3 regions of the Paenibacillus sp. FSL R7-0204 genome follow, and region 1 is predicted to be linked to each of the others. Evidence: riboswitches for the same ligand, from Rfam matches in the RefSeq annotation. Region 1 holds a riboswitch; each other region holds the start of a gene.
What was found. Region 1 has a riboswitch for thiamine pyrophosphate ahead of MKX42_RS23880 (thiamine phosphate synthase). Riboswitches for the same ligand answer to the same signal wherever they lie in the genome.

Region 1 (4,620 bases):
CTTTGCTGTGTTATGGTGCCGAAGCGGCCATTAACAATCTCAATGTTTGTATGATGCAGCGGCGGCCGTCCGGTTCCATCGATTACCGTTCCGTTCACCAGCAAGATGCGCTCATTTCCCATGGTGGAAGCGTCCTCTCCGTTAAGGTAGTTGTCTTTCCTCACAAAGTATAGGGCTTTCCCCCTAGCGGATATAGATAATATTCGATTAGGAAAAGTTCCTTACATACCGTAAGATCATTTCACTATCCGGCTCTCCCCAGAGAAATCCGTGACAGCCGGGAATGAACATTGGTTGTTTGGGCGGCTGCCAAGTGTGGTAAGTAACATAACGTACAGCCAAGCAGGCACACTGCCTGATGCATAAACACCAGACCTTAAGCCATGCTAACATGATTAATCAACATTACTGTGGACAGCGAAAGGAGAATGGATTATGCCAGACACTAACAAACAACCTGTCAAAACCCTGCCCCCGCAGGTACAGGATCAACGCCCGGGAATTGAGAGTGAGATGAACCCGCTCCCGGAGTTTGAGACACCGGCGTACAAGGCAGCAGGCAAGCTGCTGGGCAAGGCTGCGCTCATTACCGGAGGCGACAGCGGGATCGGGCGTGCGGTTGCCGTTCATTTTGCCAAGGAGGGCGCGGATGTGGTGATCTCCTACTTGAACGAGCATGAGGATGCGGAGGAGACCAAGCGCCAGGTGGAGCAGGAGGGCAGAACCTGTATTCTGATCGCCGGCGACATCGGGGACGAATGCTTCTGTCAGAGCCTGATTCGTCAAACCGTTGAAGGACTCGGCAAGCTCGACATCCTGATCAACAACGCAGCGGAGCAGCATCCGCAGGACCATATTGAGGACATCACAGCGGAGCAGCTGGAGCGTACGTTCCGGACGAATATTTTCTCCATGTTCTATCTGACTAAGGCAGCGATGCCTCATCTTAAAAAAGGCGCTACGATCATTAACACCACCTCCATCACGGCGTATCGCGGCAGCCCGCAGCTGCTGGACTATTCGTCCACCAAGGGAGCGATTCTCAGCTTCACCCGTTCGCTGTCGATGAATCTGGCCGATAAGGGCATCCGCGTGAATGCGGTAGCGCCCGGACCCATCTGGACCCCGCTGATTCCTTCAACCTTTGACGCGAAGAAGGTCAGTGAGTTCGGCGGCACCCAGCCGATGAAGCGCCCGGGACAGCCTGAAGAGCTGGCACCGGCTTATGTATACCTGGCCTCGGACGATTCCTCCTATGTGAGCGGACAGGTGATGCATGTGAACGGCGGCGAGGTTGTGAACGGCTGATGGGTGCTGGATGCAGATTCGTGTGCAACATATAAATTCTATTTTAAAAAAGCCTAACCGCTTGCCGGCAGGCTTTTTTTCAGCGCTTGTAACTATTACAATATAATTCCGTCTATTTAGATAATTGGATATGAAAGGGGATTGGGATGCTTAGAAAAAAAGGAATCATTCTATCTGCAGCGGGGATTTTAGTTTTTCTGGTAGTGTTCATTTACTTGACTCCTTTTGCAGGGAGACTTGTGGCAAATACAAGATTGGAAGGAAAGGCAAAAAGCATTGGGGTTAGAATTAAGCAGGAATCACCGCCGCTACCCCTTGTTACTTCCGGGAAAACCCAAATTCCGGTTACCCAAGGCAGCTATTGCTGGGGGAAATTAGGATGTGCGGATTATATAGGAGGACAATCCATGGTACAGGGGGTTACTCCCACTGTTATAGCCCCTGAGGGGGGGATCCATGTTGCTTTTGCTTATAAACCGGCACCCGGCGGGTTAACCGTTCAGCAATTTGTCGATGATAAAGAAGTGCAAATTCCATTGCAGAACGGCTCTTTTAATGCTCCAAAAGAACAAGGCGTTTATTACTATGGCATATCAGCATTCTGGACAACCGAGGATGGTAAATTTTCAGAAGGGAGTTCATCTGTGGTTTTTGTAATTGAAGTAAAATCTACGAAAGAATAGCCCTGACAGGAATAATATGCTAATATACAACAAGCAAGACAAAACAACCGCATAGAACGATCACTAGGGGTGCCGCAAGGCTGAGACGGACGTAGTGTCCGGACCCTTTGAACCTGATCTGGTTTATACCAGCGTAGGGAAGTGGAGAACGAATATTGCAGCGGGGGTATACGGCAAGTGCCGGTATTCCTGTTTCTATTCCAGACTGCTTCCTTTACGGGGGGCGGTCTTTTTTGTGTTGTGGAGTGGTGCAGAGTGAGCTGGAACAGACGGGAGGGGAAGGGCGTTGTACGAAATTCATGCGGTCTCGGATGGGCGGCTGCCGCCTGAAGCGCTGGCTGAATGGGCCGCGGCGGTGCATTCTATGGTGGATTATATCCAGCTCCGCGAAAAATCCATGCCTGCCCGCGAACTTCTGGCGGCGGCGCAGCAGATGCTTCAGGCCGGAGTACCGCCATCGAAGCTGGTCATTAATGATAGGATCGATGTTGCCCTGGCCGCCGGGGCAGGCGGTGTACAGTTAGCCTGGCATAGCCTCCCGCCAGCCGCAGTGCGCGGCCTTGCACCGGGTCTGCGGATCGGCAGATCGGTCCACTCGCAGGAAGAGGCGGCTCAGGCTGGAAGGCAGGGAACAGACTACTGCCTCTACGGGCATGTATTCCCGACGGCTTGCAAGCCCGGACAGCAGGCACGGGGACTTGCGCAGCTGGCAGAGGCCGTCCGCTGGAGCTGCATCCCGCTGATTGCGCTTGGAGGGATTACCCCGGGGAATGCCGAGGCGGTGTTAGCCCAAGGGGCAGCAGGCATTGCCGTCATGTCGGGGATCTGCGGAGCCCCGGACCCGGTGGCAGCGGCCCGGGCGTACAGGGCAGCGGTTCACAGGGCAGCAGAGCTGGCTGAAGCGCTGGATATGGCTCAAGCACAGGGCACAGCAGGAGGTGAACAGGCATGAATGTGACCGTTAACGGTACCCGCCAGAGGGTGGAAGAGAGCTGCCGGACGCTGGCGGATCTGCTGGCCCGGCCCGAGTGGGCCGGGAAGCTGGTGATTGTCGAGCTGAACGGCGAGCTTGCCGGAAGAGAGGTTTATGGCGATGCGTTACTAAATGAAGGGGACCGGATTGAGCTGGTTCATTTTGTAGGCGGAGGCTGAACACGAAAACTTATCCCAGGAGGCGTTAACATGCAAGACCCATTGATGATTGGCGGAGTGACTCTAACCAGCAGACTGTTCATTGGCACCGGAAAATACAGCCGCAACACCCTCATACCCGAGGTGATTACGCGATCAGGCTCACAGGTCATTACCGTTGCCCTGCGCCGGGTGGACCCGGAGAGCAGTGACAATATTGTCAGCCACATTCCTTCCCACATGACTTTACTGCCCAATACCTCCGGTGCGCGCACCGCAGAAGAGGCGGTACGGATTGCCCGGCTGGCGAGATCGGCGGGGCTGGGGAATTGGGTGAAGATTGAGGTCATCAACGACCAGAAATATCTGCTGCCGGATAATACCGAGACCATCCGGGCGACCGAGATTCTGGCAGCAGAGGGCTTCGTGGTGCTTCCTTACATGAGTCCTGACCTGTCCGCAGCCCTGCGGCTGAAGGCAGCGGGGGCCGCAGCCGTAATGCCGCTTGGAGCGCCGATTGGCTCCAACCGCGGGCTGCAGACCAAGGAGCTGATCCGGATTCTGATCTCTGAGACGGATCTGCCGGTGATCGTGGATGCCGGAATCGGCAGACCGTCCGAGGCGGCCGAGGCGATGGAGATGGGAGCCGCAGCGGTCCTGCTTAATACAGCGATTGCTACCGCCTCAGATCCGCTGCTGATGGCAGAAGCCTTCCGTGAAGCGGTATCCGCCGGGCGCAAAGCTTATCTCGCCGGACTGGGCCCTGTGGAGGAGACGGCGGCAGCCTCTTCACCGTTGACCGGATTCTTGGCCTGACAGATGGAATAGGGAGGAGAGGAACGGTTATGAGCTATTATGAGACGATGGCCCGGCTGGAGCAGCTTCCTTACGGGACGCTATGGAGCCGTTATACGGCAGAGGATGTGAAGCGCGCGCTTCGTGCAGAGCAGGTGGATGAAGAAGGGCTGATGGCCCTGCTGTCACCGGCAGCGGAGCCTTATCTGGAGGAGATGGCACAGAAGGCGCACCGGTTGACGCGTACGCATTTCGGCCATGTGATGCAGCTGTTTACCCCGATGTATCTTGCAGATTTCTGCGTGAATCACTGCACGTATTGCAGCTTCAGTTCTATCTATGATTTTCCACGCAAAAAACTGACGCTGGAGGAGGTCGCCCGGGAAGCAGAGACCATCGCAGCCACGGGCCTGCGCCATATTCTGATCCTGACCGGGGAATCCCGGAGAGACAGCCCGGCCGGTTATGTGAGGGATTGCGTGAATGTGCTGCGCCGCTATTTTTCCTCTGTCAGCATTGAAGTGAATCCGCTCTCGACAGCCGAATATGCTGAACTCCGGGAAGCCGGCGTGGACGGTCTGACGCTCTACCAGGAGGTCTACCACCAGGAGACTTATCGAGCGCTGCATGTAAAAGGACCCAAACGCGTCTACCGCAACCGGCTGGACGCTCCCGAGCGGGGCTGCCAAGCGGGCTTTCGTTC
Region 2 (4,620 bases), 990 kb from region 1:
AGCACCTGCGGCTGATAACTCAGTGCCAGATCCACCTTCCCCGCAGCAACAAGCTTCAGCGCATCATTGGTATCGGCCGGCATCTGAATCTCAACCTCCAGACCTTCCTCAGCGAAATAGCCTTCAGCCTCTGCCGCATACAAAAAAGAGTGAACAGCATTGGGATACCAGTCGAGCATAATCGTCAGCTTATGGGCGTTGTCTTCAGCTCCAGTCCCCGCCGAGGAGCCGGAGGCCGCCGGATTGTTCGTATTGGCGCAGCCTGCCAGGACAGGCAGCATACAGAGCAGCAGAGCGGACAGCAGCATGGCTGGCCTTGAAATTGTATGGCGCAGATAACGGGAATAGCGGGTAGTAGTCATGAATAACGTCCTCTTTTCTTCAGAATAATCTTCTCCAGCGCGGCGACTGCCAGAAACAGCAGGATACCGAGCAGGGATAATAAGACAACAGCGGCGAACATCTTGGCGCTCTGCAGATTCCCGGCCATTCTGCGGCTGAAATAGCCCAGTCCCTGGCTGCCCCCAAGCCATTCCCCGATGGTTGCACCAATCACACAGTACACAGCCGACAGCTTCAGTCCGGAGAAAAAAGAAGGCAAGGCCAGCGGGACGCCCACCTTCCCGAGAATCTGCCAGCGGTTCGCGCCGTACGTCAGCAAGAGCTCCCGGTAGGCGTTCGTGTTCTTGGACAAGCCATCATAGGTGCCGATGACCACCGGGAAGAAAGCGGTCAGGAAGACAACGGCGACCTTGCTCCACAAGGTGTAGCCGAACCACATGATGAACAGGGGCGAGAGCGCGATCAGCGGAACCGTCTGGCTGATAATCAGCAGCGGGTACAGCGCCTTGGCCAGCGGACGGAACAGGTGCATGGCGATTCCCAGCAGGCTGCCGCAGATCACCGACAATGCAAAGCCTGTGAGTACCTCAAGCAGGGTAGCAGGCAGATGCACCCCGAATAATAAGCGGCGTTCCTCCAGCATGGCCCTGCAGATGGCGGACGGAGCCGGAAGGATGAAGGGAGGGACCAGGCCCAGCCGGGCTACTGTCTCCCATACCGCAAGCGTCAGCAGGGCGAGCAGGGCAGCCGGCCCGTAATGCTGGAGCAATCTTCTAGGAGCGGCGGTTCTCATATAGCTTCAGCTCCAATTCCTGACGCAGGGCGGCGAACTGCGGTTCATAGTTCAGACTGTGATGACGAGGACGGGGAAGACCGGCTGAGAATTCTTGCATTCCGCTGCCCTCTCTGCCAGTCATTAGATAGATTCTGTCACTGAGCAGGAGCGCCTCCTCCAGGTCATGGGTGATGAACAGCACCGTCTTGTCCAGCTCCGCCCATAACTCCAGCAGCCAGCGCTGCAGCGAACGCTTGGTAATGGCATCAAGCGCCCCGAACGGCTCATCGAGCAGCAGAAGGTTGTTTCCCGCCGCCACGGTGCGGAGGACCGCCACGCGCTGGCGCATCCCGCCGGACAGCTCCTGGGGATAAGCCCCTTCGGTTCCCTCAAGGCCGAAGCGTTGCAGCAGGGTACGGATCTCGGCAACGGCGGCCGCTTTGGGACGGCTGTGCTTGAGCTCCCAGGGCAGCAGACAATTGTCCAATACGGTCCGCCAAGGCAGGAGGAGATCCTGCTGCGGCATGTAGGCCACACTGCCCAGCCTTTTCGCTGCTGTAATGGACTCGGCTCCATTCAGCATAATTCTGCCGCTGCCCGGCTCCAGCAGACCGGCGATGATTTTGAACAAAGTGCTTTTGCCGGATCCGCTTCCGCCTACGACAGAAATGAATTCGCCGCGCTGCACATTCATGGATAGCCCTGAGAAGACGGGGGTCCGGGACGAACCGGTCCCGAAAGCATAGGATAGATTGCTAATGTTGATCATAAGACTATGTACGAAGCCTCCTCGTGTTGAAATAGATACTTCGCGGAGCACAAAAAAGCCCCATTCATTCCCGGAGGCAATGAATGGGGCGGAAGGTACAGTCAGCTGCTGGTGTGATGAGAACCACTGATACATTCTGCTCCACTTCCCTCCGCTGGTATGATCCAGATCAGGTTCAAAGGGTCCGGAGCTTAAGCTCCGTCTCAGTCGGCCGACTCCCCTAGTGAATAATGTTGCTATTGAATTCGTAATTGCTACTTAATATACCACAAATTCTCCTCTTGTAAAGGGCAGGCGGTCAGCGCTTTGCCAGACCGGTCACGAACAAAGTGATGATGCCCCTGGAGATGTCCAGCTTGGAGGAGTGGTGCCGCTTCTGCTCATACAGGTACAGATCGGGACTGAGGACAGAGATTAAGGCGGTGGCCGCAAAGGCCGGATCAATGTCAATAATCTCGCCCCCTGCCGCAGCGCGCTCTAGCAGTTCTGTCATCATCACCCCCAGCCGCTGGAAAAAAGGATGCTCAAACTGGGTCAGCTGCTTCTTGCCGGTGAACTCGGCTTTGATCATATTCAGCAGCTCGGCATATTGCTCAATGAAATCGGCAATCTGCTCAATGCTGCTCTGCAGCTGAGCGAGAGCCGGGAGTTCTCCGGCACTGGCAGCGACCTGCTGCTCCAGCCCGGACAGGAATTGATCTGCGCTGCCCTTCAGTAGTGCAGAACAGATCTCACCCTTGTCCGTGAAACGGCGGTACAGGGAGCCTTGCCCTATGCCTGCACGCTTGGCAATGCTGTACATGCTGACCGCCTCAAGTCCGCTCTCAGTGAACAACTGGCGGGCAGCTTCAAGAATCCGCTGTACATAAGGATCGGCGGACACTGGCGGAGCGGATTCTATGGCTTGCGGAGCTGAGCGCGGGAGCTGTGCAGCATCGGTGTCTGGCTTGTTCATGAGGACCCCTTTCAGAAATAAATCAGTGATTTACAGAAAAATAAATAAAAGAATTGACACAACGGACAATTGTCCGTAGACTATGAATTGCACTTACGGACAGTTGTCCGTTCACTCATTATATAGAACAATCTGCCCGCAGGTCAATCTAGAACGCGGACAGCTTTAGGAGGAGAAGAGACATGGATCAGACCTTGAAGCAGGAAGCCGATTTCCGGCTGTCCAGCATTCTGGTTCCGCTGCTGGCTATTATTGCAGGAGTATTTATGGTTGTGCTGGACAGTACGGCGATGAACGTAGCCTTGTCCAGGCTGGTGGTGGATTTCAAGACGGACCTGCATACGCTGCAGTGGGTAGTTACCGGATATATGCTGGCCCAAGCTTCCGTTATTCCGCTGTCAGGCTGGCTGTCTGACCGGTTCGGAGCCAAGACGGTCTTCCTGACAGCGGTAATTGTGTTCACGATAGGCTCGATTCTGTGCGCTACACCAAGCAGCGCCGAGTGGCTGATTGTTTTCCGGGTTATTCAGGGACTGGGCGGCGGCTGTGTGCTCCCTGTAGGAATGGCCTACGTATACAGACTGGCTCCCAAAAGTAAGGTCGGCGTTGTCATGGGGATTATGGGCATTCCCGTTCTGTTCGCACCGGCTATTGGTCCGGTATTGTCGGGCTGGCTGGTTGAATACCATTCCTGGCGCTGGATCTTCCTCATTAATATTCCGATTGGCATCATTGCTGTACTGATTGGACTGCGCAAGCTGCCGAGTGCGGCGAAGAACAGCGTGCCCGGCATGGATAAGCTAGGTATGGTTCTTGGCCCGCTGGCTTTTGCATCGCTCACTTACGGGGTTAGCCAGGGCGCTCAGAGCTGGACCTCTGATAAGACGCTGATTGGGCTGCTGCTGGGCGCTGTGGCGCTGATTGCTTTTGTCATCGCCGAGCTGCGCTCCAAGACACCGCTGCTGGAGCTGCGGATTCTGAAATCCGTAGATTTCACGACAGGAATCATCGTGCAGTGGATTGCCCAGTTCGGCTTATACGGCGCGTTATTCCTGCTCCCGCAATTTCTGCAGCAGGCCCGCGGCTTCGGCGCATTTGATACCGGTCTGACGCTGCTGCCGCAAGCGATCGCTTCCGGGCTGATGATGCCGATTGCCGGGATACTGTTCGACCGGATCGGTGTGCGCTGGCTCGTGGTCTGCGGTCTCAGTCTGGTCTCCGGCGCATTATTTCAATATTCTCATGTGGATCTTACCACGCAGAGCCGTGATTTGATCCTTCCGCTGATCATGTGCGGGGCGGGCATGGGGATGATGATGATGCCCATGAACACGCATCTGCTCAACAAGGCGCCCAGCCATCTGGTGAACCGGGTAACCTCGCTGACGAACTCGATGCAGCAGGTAATTACTTCGCTGGCCGTCTCGACGCTGGTTACGATTCTGACCGCAAGAACAACGGCGCGCGGCATAGAGATGCAGGAAGCGGCGGCGGCTGCCGGTAAAAGCACCGCAGGCGCTTCACAGCAAGCTTTGCTGCTGGCTAAGCAAACCGTATTATCCCAGGGCTTCGCGGACACATTCCACATTATGATGTTTGTCGCGCTTGGCGGTGCGGTTCTTGGACTGCTTCTGCGCCGCGGCCGCCATTCCGGAACTGAACGTTCTAAGGAGAAGGCAGCACCGGAAATCATGCATGTATAGTAATACCCATATAGAAGCAGAGCTTATGTAGTCCATAGAGCAGCGATTCTCCATTTCCCGGAGGGTCGCTTTTTGT
Region 3 (4,620 bases), 5.4 Mb from region 1:
GCAGAAGGACACCCTATGCCTGCTGTCAGCTATAATTATCAGCTGCCCTTCCAGGAGCAGTTGAAGCAGTGGAAGGGGAATACGGGCAGGTTCACTGAAGAAGTGCGGAATAATCCGCTGCTGCGCGCCTCGTTCTTCTGGGCGCTGCGCTACGGCGATTCCGCTACGAAGCTTCAGGTGACCGAGGCGCTCCGCTGGATTGAGGACGAGGAGATGTCCGAGGTGCTGCGCGGAGTTCTGGAGCAGGAGCCCCTGCAGGAGGACCGCCTGCAGGAGGCAGCATTGTTCAGCCTTCAGCGGCTGATCGGGGAGAACCTGAATGAAGCCGGCGGTTTGCCGGGCGAAGAGCAGGAGCCTGCGGCTGCTCCCGGACCGAAGGGGATACTGCCCGGAACCGGCGGCTTATCGCCGTCCACTACCCGTATTTGAAGCCATAGTTGTTCTAAGACACACACCTACTTGTAAGGAGGCCAATGTAATGTACAAAACGATTGTAATCGGAACAGGCCCGGCCGGGCTGACTGCCGCGATTTATCTGGCGCGTGCGAACCTGAGCCCGCTGGTAATTGAAGGCTTGCAGCCGGGGGGGCAGCTGACAACGACGACAGAAGTGGAGAACTTTCCAGGCTTCCCTGAAGGGATTCTGGGTCCTGACCTGATGGACAATATGCGCAAGCAGGCGGAACGCTTCGGCGCTGAATTCAAGAACGGCTGGGTGGAGTCGGTGGACTTCTCACAGCGCCCGTTCAAGGTAACCGTGGACGGGATGGGTGTACTGGAAGCAGAGTCGGTTATTATTTCAACCGGGGCTTCTGCAAGATATCTGGGCATCCCGGGCGAGCAGGAGAATGTGGGACGCGGGGTCAGCACCTGTGCGACCTGTGACGGCTTCTTTTTCCGCAATAAAAAAATTGTCGTCGTCGGCGGCGGAGACTCTGCCATGGAGGAAGCCAGCTTCCTGACCCGCTTTGCGTCCAGCGTAACGCTGGTTCACCGCCGTCCCGAGCTGCGTGCCTCGAAGATCATGCAGGACCGGGCGCGTGATAACAGCAAGGTAACCTGGGCCTTGAACCGCACACCGGTGGAAGTAACGGTAGGAGAGACCGGTGTGAAGGGCCTTACGGTGCTTAATAATGAGACAGGTCAGACAGAGCTGGTAGAGGCAGACGGTGTGTTCGTAGCAATTGGACACACGCCGAACACAGCCTTCTTGGGCGGTCAGATCAACACGGATGCTAATGGCTATATCGTGGTGAACCCGGGTACTACCGAGACCAACATTCCGGGTGTATTCGCCTGCGGCGATGTGCAGGATACCCGTTACCGTCAAGCGATATCGGCAGCGGGAACCGGCTGTATGGCCGCTATGGATGCCGAGAAGTTCCTGGAAGGCACCATGGTGCACGACTGGAGCGAATCACTGGACAAATAACGGGTTTACAAGAATTACCCGCACAGGTAAAATGTATTTAATTAGATAAGATACCCACTAGGGGAGCCTGAATAGGCTGAGACGGGAAAATTGAATTTCCGGACCCTTGAACCTGATCTGGATCATACCAGCGTAGGAAAGTGGAGTCGGACCTTTTTTGAATACAGTCTTATTTGGCTGTTTCTTTAATAAAGCCGCTCCAGGTGGAGCGGCTTTTTGACTTGCAGGAATCTATAGATTCTTCAGCTCAATCTGCTGCGTGACCTCTTATCTGATGAATGTACAGAACGAAGAGGAGGAGATTGAAATGACAGGAATGGTAAAAAACGAAGAGGTGGATCTTTCCGGATTCCCCGCAAGCCGTAAAGTGTATGTGGAGGGCACACGCCCGGATATCCGGGTTCCGATGCGGGAGATCAGCCTCAGCAGAACCGAAGGCGTTGCCGGGGAAGAGGAGAATGCTCCGCTGCGTGTCTATGACACAAGCGGTATTTATACGGATGCTGCGGAGGCGACGGATATTCGGAGGGGGTTGCCGCCGCATCGTTCAAGCTGGATCGCGGAGCGTGGTGATTCGGAGGAATACACCGGAAGGGCGGTGCGGCCGGAGGATAACGGAATCCGCAGAGAAGGGGCTTCCGCCGAAGCTTGTCCAGGACTGCGCAGGAATCCCCGGCGGGCCTATGCAGGCGGTAATGTGACCCAGCTGCATTATGCAAGGCAAGGGATCATCACACCGGAAATGGAGTATATTGCGATCCGGGAGAATATCCGGCCGGAGTTCGTAAGGGATGAAGTGGCAGCGGGCCGTGCCATTATTCCGGCCAATATCAATCACCCGGAGAGTGAGCCGATGATTATCGGCCGTAACTTCCTGGTGAAGATCAATGCGAATATCGGAAATTCTGCGGTCACTTCTTCTATAGAAGATGAAGTGGAGAAGATGCGCTGGGCGACACGCTGGGGGGCTGACACCATTATGGATCTATCCACCGGCTCCAAGATCCATACCACCCGGGAGTGGATTATCCGCAATTCTCCTGTGCCGGTTGGTACAGTGCCCTTATACCAGGCGCTGGAGAAGGTGAACGGCATAGCCGAGAACTTAACCTGGGAGCTCTACCGTGACACGCTGATTGAACAGGCGGAGCAGGGGGTGGATTACTTTACTATTCATGCAGGGGTGCTGCGGCGCTATATTCCGCTCACTGCCCGGAGAATGACCGGCATCGTATCCCGGGGCGGTTCGATTATGGCCGCCTGGTGCCTGGCCCATCAGCAGGAGAACTTCCTGTACACACACTTTGAAGATATATGTGAGATCATGAAGACGTATGATGTGGCCTTCTCACTTGGGGATGGCCTGCGTCCCGGCTCTATCGCCGATGCCAATGACGAAGCTCAGTTCGCCGAGCTGGAGACGCTGGGAGAACTGACGCTACTAGCCTGGAAGCACGATGTTCAGGTCATGGTCGAAGGTCCGGGACATGTGCCGCTGCACAAGATTAAGGAGAATATGGATAAGCAGCTTGAGATTTGCCGGGAAGCTCCTTTCTATACGCTTGGGCCGCTGACTACGGATATTGCACCCGGCTATGATCACATCACTTCGGCCATCGGAGCAGCGATGATCGGGGGGCTCGGAACGGCGATGCTGTGTTACGTTACCCCTAAGGAGCATTTAGGCCTGCCTGACAAGAATGATGTGCGCGAAGGCGTTATTACCTACAAAATTGCTGCACATGCCGCAGACCTCGCGAAGGGGCATCCGGGAGCGCAGGACCGTGACGATGCGCTGTCCAAGGCGCGGTTCGAGTTCCGCTGGCGCGACCAGTTCCATCTCTCCCTCGACCCTGAAAGGGCGCTCGCGTATCATGACGAGACCCTTCCGGCGGAGGGGGCGAAGCAGGCGCATTTCTGTTCGATGTGCGGACCTAAGTTCTGCAGCATGCGGATTTCGCATGATATCCGTAATTCCCATAGATGGAGTTAATCACTGTAATTTAGCTGCTAATACAGCGGAATCATAACATTCTTAGGCTATCCCCCAAGCTGAATGGCTTGCAGGGATAGTCTTTTTGTAGTTAGTGATTACAATCACAATCCACCCCTGTACCCTATGCTAAGCTGTTGTTGAGAAGAATTCTCATTAGTGAGGTGTGTAAAAGGATGAGCAAAGCGTTGAAGCTGGATGAACCGGTCTTTGAGCTGGTAACCAGGCACCCGGAAGTGGTGGAGATCATGGTGGAGCTGGGATTCCGTGATATTGCGAAGCCTGGAATGCTGCAGACTGCAGGAAGATTCATGACCCTGTCCAAAGGAATGAAATTAAAAAAAATAGAGCTGGAAACCGTTCGGCTGGCCTTTTGGCAGCATGGTTTCGAGATTATAGAATAGAAGGAGAGATTACGATGAGCGAACTGATTAATAACCGCGAGGTCGATATTCCGGAACAGACACGCCGTCAGGCTATGCTGAGAGAGATCATCAAGGAGCTGCATGCAGGCAAAAGCGTGGAGGAGGTTAAGGCGCGTTTTGAAGAGGCGGTAGGCGATGTTACGGTGGAGGAAATCTCCGCCATGGAGCACTCCCTGATGACCGAGGAAGGTATTCCGGTAGAGGAAGTACAGCGCCTCTGCTCTGTGCATACGGCGATTTTCAAAGGCTCGATTGAACAGATTCACCGTTCTTCTAAGCCTGAGGAGCAGCCCGGTCATCCCGTGCATACATTCAAGCTGGAGAACCGCGAGATCGAGCGTCTGGTCAACTTCCGGCTGGAGCTGCATGCGGATAAGTTCAAGAAGAACGACAGTGATGAGATTATTTTCAAGCTGCTGGAGGACCTGAGTCTGCTGCTTGATCTCGACAAGCACTACAGCCGCAAGGAGAATCTCCTGTTCCCATACCTCGAGAAGTACGGCATTTACGGTCCTACGAAGGTAATGTGGGGAGTCGATGACGGAATCCGCAATATGATCAAGGAAGCCAAGAAGGCGCTTAGTGCCTATAAGGGGGACAGGGGGCAGATTACAGCCGCACTGGAGGAGATCATTAAGGAAGTCAATGAGATGATCTTCAAGGAAGAGAATATTCTGCTCCCGATGGCGCTGGATAAGCTGACTGAGGATGAGTGGGTCAAAATTGCCCGCGAAAGCGATGAAATCGGCTTCTGCCTGACTGCGCCGGAC

Region 2: another riboswitch for thiamine pyrophosphate. It lies ahead of MKX42_RS19595 (ABC transporter ATP-binding protein); the one in region 1 lies ahead of MKX42_RS23880 (thiamine phosphate synthase).
Region 3: another riboswitch for thiamine pyrophosphate. It lies ahead of thiC (phosphomethylpyrimidine synthase ThiC); the one in region 1 lies ahead of MKX42_RS23880 (thiamine phosphate synthase).

The regions. Positions count from the first base shown of each region.
Region 1 is NZ_JBBOCA010000001.1:5,423,570-5,428,189, reverse strand. It holds gene MKX42_RS23895 (amidohydrolase family protein) at 1-122, opposite strand, end outside; gene MKX42_RS23890 (SDR family oxidoreductase) at 436-1,308, shown strand; gene MKX42_RS23885 (hypothetical protein) at 1,455-1,991, shown strand; TPP riboswitch at 2,047-2,148, shown strand; gene MKX42_RS23880 (thiamine phosphate synthase) at 2,278-2,943, shown strand; gene thiS (sulfur carrier protein ThiS) at 2,940-3,143, shown strand; gene MKX42_RS23870 (thiazole synthase) at 3,174-3,938, shown strand; gene thiH (2-iminoacetate synthase ThiH) at 3,968-4,620, shown strand, end outside.
Region 2 is NZ_JBBOCA010000001.1:4,432,957-4,437,576, reverse strand. It holds gene MKX42_RS19605 (ABC transporter substrate-binding protein) at 1-362, opposite strand, end outside; gene MKX42_RS19600 (ABC transporter permease) at 359-1,135, opposite strand; gene MKX42_RS19595 (ABC transporter ATP-binding protein) at 1,116-2,021, opposite strand; TPP riboswitch at 2,016-2,118, opposite strand; gene MKX42_RS19590 (TetR/AcrR family transcriptional regulator) at 2,185-2,841, opposite strand; gene MKX42_RS19585 (DHA2 family efflux MFS transporter permease subunit) at 3,024-4,544, shown strand.
Region 3 is NZ_JBBOCA010000001.1:41,459-46,078, reverse strand. It holds gene MKX42_RS00205 (tetratricopeptide repeat protein) at 1-429, shown strand, start outside; gene trxB (thioredoxin-disulfide reductase) at 479-1,432, shown strand; TPP riboswitch at 1,482-1,588, shown strand; gene thiC (phosphomethylpyrimidine synthase ThiC) at 1,740-3,425, shown strand; gene MKX42_RS00190 (DUF1858 domain-containing protein) at 3,602-3,829, shown strand; gene MKX42_RS00185 (DUF438 domain-containing protein) at 3,844-4,620, shown strand, end outside.